Linked DNA regions of Geobacillus stearothermophilus ATCC 12980. The protein of the gene in region 1 interacts with the protein of each later gene in a pairwise test. Links are inferred from orthologs where the notes say so. Each region holds a gene or a part of one and is shown on either strand. Other genes may lie near its edges.

The links.
Region 2: the proteins of rplL (region 1) and dnaE interact in binary tests that used the Escherichia coli proteins (3 or more experiments, as listed by UniProt). The link is inferred for Geobacillus stearothermophilus ATCC 12980 from one-to-one orthologs.

What each region holds. Positions count from the first base shown.
Region 1 is NZ_CP128494.1:112,046-115,219, forward strand. The notes cover bases 314-3,174. They hold rplL (50S ribosomal protein L7/L12), read left to right. Parts: upstream 314-1,490; coding sequence 1,491-1,859; downstream 1,860-3,174. Other genes in these bases: rplA (50S ribosomal protein L1), read left to right, coding at 314-677; rplJ (50S ribosomal protein L10), read left to right, coding at 936-1,436; QSJ10_RS00610 (class I SAM-dependent methyltransferase), read left to right, coding at 1,972-2,574; rpoB (DNA-directed RNA polymerase subunit beta), read left to right, coding at 2,979-3,174. Outside these bases: more of rplA, read left to right, coding at 1-313. UniProt on the Escherichia coli protein: The binding site for several of the GTPase factors involved in protein synthesis (IF-2, EF-Tu, EF-G and RF3). Is thus essential for accurate translation.
Region 2 is NZ_CP128494.1:2,171,787-2,175,973, reverse strand. The notes cover bases 314-4,187. They hold dnaE (DNA polymerase III subunit alpha), read left to right. Parts: upstream 314-708; coding sequence 709-3,987; downstream 3,988-4,187. Other genes in these bases: QSJ10_RS11750 (FadR/GntR family transcriptional regulator), read left to right, coding at 4,136-4,187; ytrH (sporulation membrane protein YtrH), read right to left, coding at 314-596. In the rest of the region: sporulation membrane protein YtrI, read right to left, coding at 1-258; more of ytrH, read right to left, coding at 255-313. UniProt on the Escherichia coli protein: DNA polymerase III is a complex, multichain enzyme responsible for most of the replicative synthesis in bacteria. This DNA polymerase also exhibits 3' to 5' exonuclease activity. The alpha chain is the DNA polymerase catalytic subunit.

The DNA.
Region 1 (3,174 bases):
TAGAAGCATTGAAACTCGTCGACCGCTCCAAAGCATACCCGATTGCTGAAGCAATCGAGCTCGTGAAAAAAACGAACGTCGCGAAATTTGATGCGACGGTGGAAGTTGCGTTCCGGTTGGGCGTTGACCCGAAAAAAGCGGACCAACAAATTCGCGGCGCTGTCGTCCTGCCGCACGGCACGGGGAAAGTAGCGCGCGTGTTAGTGTTCGCAAAAGGGGAAAAAGCGAAAGAAGCAGAAGCAGCTGGCGCTGACTATGTCGGCGATACAGAATACATCAATAAAATCCAGCAAGGCTGGTTTGACTTTGACGTCGTTGTTGCCACGCCGGATATGATGGGCGAGGTCGGGAAACTCGGTCGTATTTTGGGTCCGAAAGGGTTAATGCCAAACCCGAAAACCGGCACGGTCACGTTTGACGTTGCGAAAGCTGTGCAGGAGATCAAAGCTGGTAAAGTGGAATACCGCGTTGATAAAGCCGGCAACATTCATGTGCCGATCGGCAAAGTATCGTTCGACAACGAGAAACTGGCCGAAAACTTCGCCGCCGTCTACGAGGCGATTTTGAAAGCCAAACCGGCGGCAGCGAAAGGGACATACGTCAAAAACGTGACGATTACGTCAACGATGGGTCCTGGCATTAAAGTGGACCCGACGACGGTGGCTGTTGCACAGTAACGGTTGACTTTCTGCGTCGAGTCTGATAAAATGCCATTTGGCTGAACAAACGAATATCATTTATACCGTAGACAGTAGGTGCCTGTTTGAGGCTTAATTTCCTACCGAGGTATGTGGACGATAGAACAGCGCGCCCTGCGTCGGGGACGAGCGGCGGTGCGTTGAACGACACCTCCATGTCTACGCGGCATGGAGGTTTTTTATTGAGCAGACGGTATAAGTGGTATTCTCTCATTTTCCTTACAGGAGGTGCAGGACGTGTCGAGCGCGATTGAACTGAAAAAACAAGTGGTTGCCGAGATTGCGGACAAATTCCGCGCCAGCAAGGCAACCGTCATCGTCGATTACCGCGGCCTGAACGTGGCGGAAATGACCGAGTTGCGCAAACAGCTGCGCGAGGCAGGCGTCGAGTTTAAAGTGTACAAAAACACCTTGACCCGTCGGGCGCTCGCGGAAGTCGGCCTGGAAGGACTGGATGAAGTGTTCACCGGTCCAAATGCCATCGCCTTCAGCAATGAAGATGTCGTGGCGCCGGCAAAAATTTTAAGCGAGTTTGCGAAAACGCATGAAGCATTGGAAATCAAAGGCGGCGTCATCGAAGGGAACATCGCCAGCAAAGAAGAAATCGATGCGTTGGCGAAACTCCCGTCCCGCGAAGGGTTGCTTTCGATGTTGCTTAGCGTTCTTCAAGCCCCGATCCGCAACTTTGCGCTTGCGATTAAAGCGGTGGCTGACAAGCAAGAGGAACAAGGCGCGTAATGGCTCATCGATATGTGCTTAACAATCATTCAGAAAACAAAGGAGGAAGTTGTGATGACGAAAGAACAAATCATTGAAGCAGTGAAAAATATGACCGTATTGGAATTAAACGAATTGGTGAAAGCGATCGAGGAAGAATTCGGCGTAACAGCTGCGGCTCCGGTTGTTGTCGCGGGCGGCGCAGCAGCCGGCGCTGAAGCAGCGGCAGAAAAAACGGAATTCGACGTCATTCTTGCCGACGCCGGCGCGCAAAAAATCAAAGTCATCAAAGTCGTTCGCGAAATCACTGGCCTCGGCCTGAAAGAAGCGAAAGACTTGGTCGACAACACCCCGAAGCCGATCAAAGAAGGCATTGCGAAAGAAGAAGCAGAAGAAATCAAAGCAAAACTCGAAGAAGCTGGCGCGAAAGTCGAAATCAAGTAATGGCTGCGCCATTGAAAAAAGAGGCTTGCCCGAAGCAAGGGACGGCCTCTTTTTTGTTACACTATATATACGGAAGGCAGTGCAGCCTGTCGACAAGGAGGAGGGGATGATGATGAGCGAGCATTATTACTCAGTCAATCCGACGTCGGAGCGAAACCCGCAAACGTGGACGTTTACGCTCCGGGGGCATGAATTTCGCTTTACAACCGACAGCGGAGTGTTTTCAAAGCGCGAAGTCGACTTTGGCACACGCCTGTTAATTGAAACGTTCGAGGAGCCGGGAGTGGCTGGGGATTTGTTGGATGTCGGCTGCGGATATGGGCCGATCGGGCTTGCCTTGGCCAAATCGTTTCCAAACCGGCGCGTTCACATGATTGATGTCAACGAGCGGGCGCTCGAACTGGCGCAGGAAAACAAGCAGGCAAACGGGATTGACAATGCGGTGATTTACAAAAGCGATCTTTTTTCGGAAGTCGGAGAACAGCGATTTGCAGCGGTCGTCACCAATCCGCCGATCCGGGCTGGCAAACGGGTCGTTTACGCGATTTTTGAACAAAGCCGGGACCACTTGCTTGACGGCGGGGAGCTATGGGTCGTCATTCAAAAAAAACAAGGGGCGCCATCAGCGCTTGAAAAGCTGAAAGAACTGTTTCCGTTTGTTGAGGTGGCTTCCAAGAAAAAAGGATATTATATCATAAAGGCAAAAAAATGTTGACACTCTTTTTTGGTTGTGGTAGCATTATAAAATGCTAAATATGCACATTTCCCACATGAGGGGATGACGTATATTTTTGGATATGATGGAAAAAATGATAAAATCAATATACAGCTAAACATATGGTTTTCTACTGGATAGAAACCATTTTCTTTTTTTCTCCATCCAACGCCTGGTTTCCTCGCACCGGGAGCGTGTGAAATCCCCTTACCGAAACGGCGGCGTCATAGCTGAACCGTTTCCGTCCGGATGGCGGGGGCCAGCCGCATGCATGCCTAGCGCTTTGCCCCGGAATGGCGGAGCGGCCGACGGCCTTGGCGGCATATGCCGCCAAGGCGGCTGGATCAATGCGATGTTCCGCTTCCGGTTTTCACTAATGTCTACATTTGAGGGGTGAATCACTCTTGACAGGCCGACTAGTTCAATACGGGCGACACCGCCAACGCAGAAGCTATGCACGCATCAGCGAAGTGCTGGAATTGCCGAACTTGATCGAAATTCAAACGTCCTCCTACCAATGGTTTCTCGATGAAGGGCTGCGGGAAATGTTCAAGGAAATTTCCCCGATTGAAGACTTTTCCGGCAATCTCTCGCTTGAAT
Region 2 (4,187 bases), 2.1 Mb from region 1 along the record:
AAGATGGACGGACACGTCCTGCACGGTCAGCTTTTTTTTCATTTCTTTGTTGTAATGGATATAGTCTTCTTGCCAAATGCGAATTTCATTTTGCAAGTCGGCGATCTGCTCGTTCAGCTCATTGACGTGCCGCACCTGCTTTTCCTGCAGGACGCCGAAAATGTACAAAAAGACAAACCAGCTGATGAGCGCCCCAATCGCTACGCCGGCGAAAAAACGCTGCCATGACGGATATTGGTAATACGGAGGAATTCTCATGGCGAAATGTGCTCCTGTGTCAGCCACGTAATGATCGCCACTCCTGTTTGCGCGCCGCCCATGGCGGACAAAATGAGCAAAAACTGCCGCACAATGTCTTTTGTTTCCCCGAGAAACAGCCCTCGCTCGACGACGTAAAACGTATCAAACGTTCCGCCGATGGCGGCGACGACCGCCCAAATGCGCAAGTCGCCGGCAAACCGGTACATGGCCGTCAGCGGCTGGCCGCCGCTCAAAAATGCGCCGAGAGCGCCGATGATGGCGCCGCCAAGCAACACGCCGACCGCGATAAAATAGCTTTGGATCAACGCCGGCAAAAACGCTGCTTTTTCGTCCATCGTTTCCCCGCCCTTTCTTTCTCTTTTACTATGTATATCAACGAATGGGACGGAGCATGCAGCCAATGGAAAAGTTTTCGTCCGCAGATGGATGAATAAGGGAGGGCTGTCTATGACGTTTGTGCACTTGCATGTGTCAAGCGGCTATAGTTTGTTTCAAAGCACGGCCACCGTGGAAGCGCTGGCGGCCAAGGCGAAACAGCTCGGCTGCCCCGCCTTGGCGTTGACCGACCGCAACGTGCTGTATGGCGCTCTGCCCTTTTACAAGGAGTGCAAGCGCCATGGCATCCGTCCGATCATCGGCGTGACGGCCGATATTGCTCTCAGCGGGGACGGCGCCTATCCGCTCGTGCTGTTGGCCGCCAATGAGGAAGGGTACCACCATGTAATCGAAATCAGCACGATGATCCAAATGGGAGAAGAAAAGCAGATCGATGAAGACGCCCTCCGCCGGTTGAGCGGTGGAATTGTCGCCATCACCCCGGGGGCTGAAGGGCGGGTCGAGTCGCTGCTGGCCGCCGGGGAATGGCAGCAGGCGAAAGCGGTGCTCGCCCGCTATCAACAGCTGTTTCCTGGCTGTTTGTATGTGGCTGTCCAGCGCGGCGAGCGGACGCGCGCACCGTACGAAGGAGCGTTGCGGCAGTTGGCGGAAGAAGCCGGGGTTCCGGTCGTGGCGACGAATGACGTCCGTTATGTTGAGCGCGGCGACGCCGCAGCGTGGCGCTGCCTGCAGGCGATCAGGCTCGGCGTGCCATTTGCTGACGTCCAAGAGGATGGCGGCCGTTATTTGGCGGCGCCGGATGAGATGGCGCGTCGGTTTGCTGACTTGCCAGAAGCGCTTGAGAACAGCGCGGCGATCGCTGATCGGTGCGAACTGCACATTCCGTTTGGCGGCTGGCGGCTGCCGAAATTTCCGGTGCCTGACGGCGAGACGGCGGACGGGTATTTACGCCGTCTGTGCGAACAAGGGCTCGCCCGCCGTGTGCCGGACGCCGATGAGCGTTACTGGAAGCGTCTGCGGCATGAGCTTGATGTCATTCAGGCAATGCGCTTTAGCGATTATTTTTTGATTGTCGCCGATGTGATTGCCTACGCCCGCCAACGTGGCATTCTCATCGGACCGGGCCGCGGTTCGGCGGCCGGCTCGCTCGTCGCCTATGCTTTGGCTATTACCGATGTCGATCCGATCCAATATGGGCTGTTGTTTGAGCGGTTTTTGAATCCGGAGCGGGTGTCGGTGCCGGATATTGATCTTGATTTTCCCGATGACCGGCGCGAAGAAATGATTCGCTATGCGGCGGACAAATACGGGCGCGACCGCGTCGCGCAAATCATTACGTTTGGGACGTTCGGCGCCAAGTCGGCGCTGCGCGAGACGGCGAAAGCGCTCGGCATTCCCGGGCGCGAGGCGGAGCGGGTTGTGTCGCTTTTGCCGGATAAACAAGGGGTGACGATCCGCCAATGGCGCAGCGAGTCGACCGCGTTCCGCCGCGCCGCCGAAACGGTGCCGGACGGCAAGCAGTGGCTGGATATCGCACAAACGCTCGAAGGGCTGCCGCGCCATACATCGATTCACGCGGCTGGCGTCATCATCAGCCCTGAGCCGCTTGTGCGCCAAGTCCCGTTGCAGCCAAGCCATGGCGAATGGCCGCTCACGCAATACGCCATGGGGTCGCTCGAGGCGCTCGGCCTTCTCAAAATGGATTTTCTCGGCTTGCGCACGTTGACGCTGCTCGGGCAAATGGTGCGTCTCATCGAACGGCAGACAGGAAAGCCGTTTGATGTGCGTCGTGTTCCGCTTGACGACGAAAAAACGTATGCGCTCCTGAGCGCCGGAGAGACAAACGGCATTTTTCAGCTTGAATCAAGCGGAATGAAGCGTTTGCTTGCGGAATTGCGGCCGTCGGAGCTGGAAGACTTGGTCGCTGTCAACGCCTTGTACCGGCCGGGGCCGATGGACATGATTCCTGCTTATATCCGGCGCAAGCGCGGAGACGAGGCGATTTCGTATATCCATCCTGACCTTGAGCCGATTTTGGCGCCGACTTACGGAGTGCTGATCTACCAAGAGCAAATTATGCAAATCGCCGCCCGCATGGCTGGGTTTTCGCTCGGACAAGCGGACGTGCTCCGGCGGGCGGTGGCGAAAAAAGAGAAGGCGCGTCTCGCTGAACAGCGGGAGGCGTTTGTCGCCGGCTGCACGGCGAACGGCTATCCAAAGGAAGTTGCCGAGGAATTGTACCGGCATATCGTCCGCTTCGCCGATTACGGCTTCAACCGGAGCCACGCGGTCAGCTATGCGCTGTTGTCGTATGCGATGGCCTACATTAAAGCTCACTATCCGCTTTGTTTTTACGTGGCCATGCTCTCGGGCGCTTCCGGCGACCGGGAAAAAACGGCTCTTTACGCTAGCGAAGCAGCGCAAAAAGGGATTCCGCTGCTGCCGCCATCCGTCAACCGGAGCGGCTATCGGTTTGCGATCGAAGGCAAGGCGATCCGCACCGGGCTGGCGGCGGTGAAACATGTCGGCACAGCGGCGAGGCTCATCATCGAAGAGCGTCGGGAGCGCGGACCGTTTGCCGATTTTTTCGATTTCGCCATCCGCCTGTTGCCGAAAGGATTGCCGCGCCCGGCGCTTGAGGCGCTCGTTTTGGCCGGCGCGTTTGATGAAATGGACGGGGAGCGGGCTTCGCTTTTAGCGAGCATTGACGTGGCGGTCGAACACGTGCAATTGGTCGGGCCGTACTTGAACACAGGCGGATTGTCGCTGAAGCCGAAATACATGGATGCCCCCCCGCTGCCGCCGGATGAGCGGCGGAAACAGGAAAAAGAGTTGCTCGGGTTTGCCGTCACCCCGCATCCGGCCGCGGTCTGCCGCCCGCTGTTTCAAGCGGCCCGGGCGGTGCCGATTGCCGAAATGCACGGTTCGGCGGCCGTGGTCGGCGGCTATGTGGCCAAACAGCGGAAAACGAGAACGAAACGGGGGGAGGAAATGGCGTTTGTGACAATTAGCGATGAAAGCGGGGAAGTGGAGGCGGTCGCCTTTCCGTCCATTTATGCCCGCGCCTCCGATGAGCTGGCGGAAGGAAACTTTGTGTTGCTTTTTGGAACGGTCGACCGGCGCGCAGGCAGGCGACAGCTCATCATCCGCCGCGCCGGCCTCCTGCCCGTGTCGGCGCTATACATTAACGCGAGCCGGGCCGATGAGGCCAAATTGTCCAAGCTGAAACAGCTGCTTGAGCAGCAGCGCGGCGCTACGCCGGTCTATTTGTATGACGAAGCGAAGCGGACGCTTCTCCGTCTTCCGGAGCAGTACGCCGTCGCGCTCACAGCGCCGCTTGTCGATGGGCTGCTCGCCTTATTCGGCTTCGGGCGCATTGCTGTGAAATAACTCCCCTTTACTATTTCGCTATTTTATTATATCGTATAACCATTAGGTGGTCAGACCAGTGCATCTGGCTGCGGTTGAACGGCATGCCGCCCACGCATGGAGTATGGCATGAATCGAAAAGGAGGGGTCTCCGTTCAACGATGAAAAAGTGTACGCCGAGACGTTGAAGCATATCCATCGTCTCGTTGTCGAGGATGGCC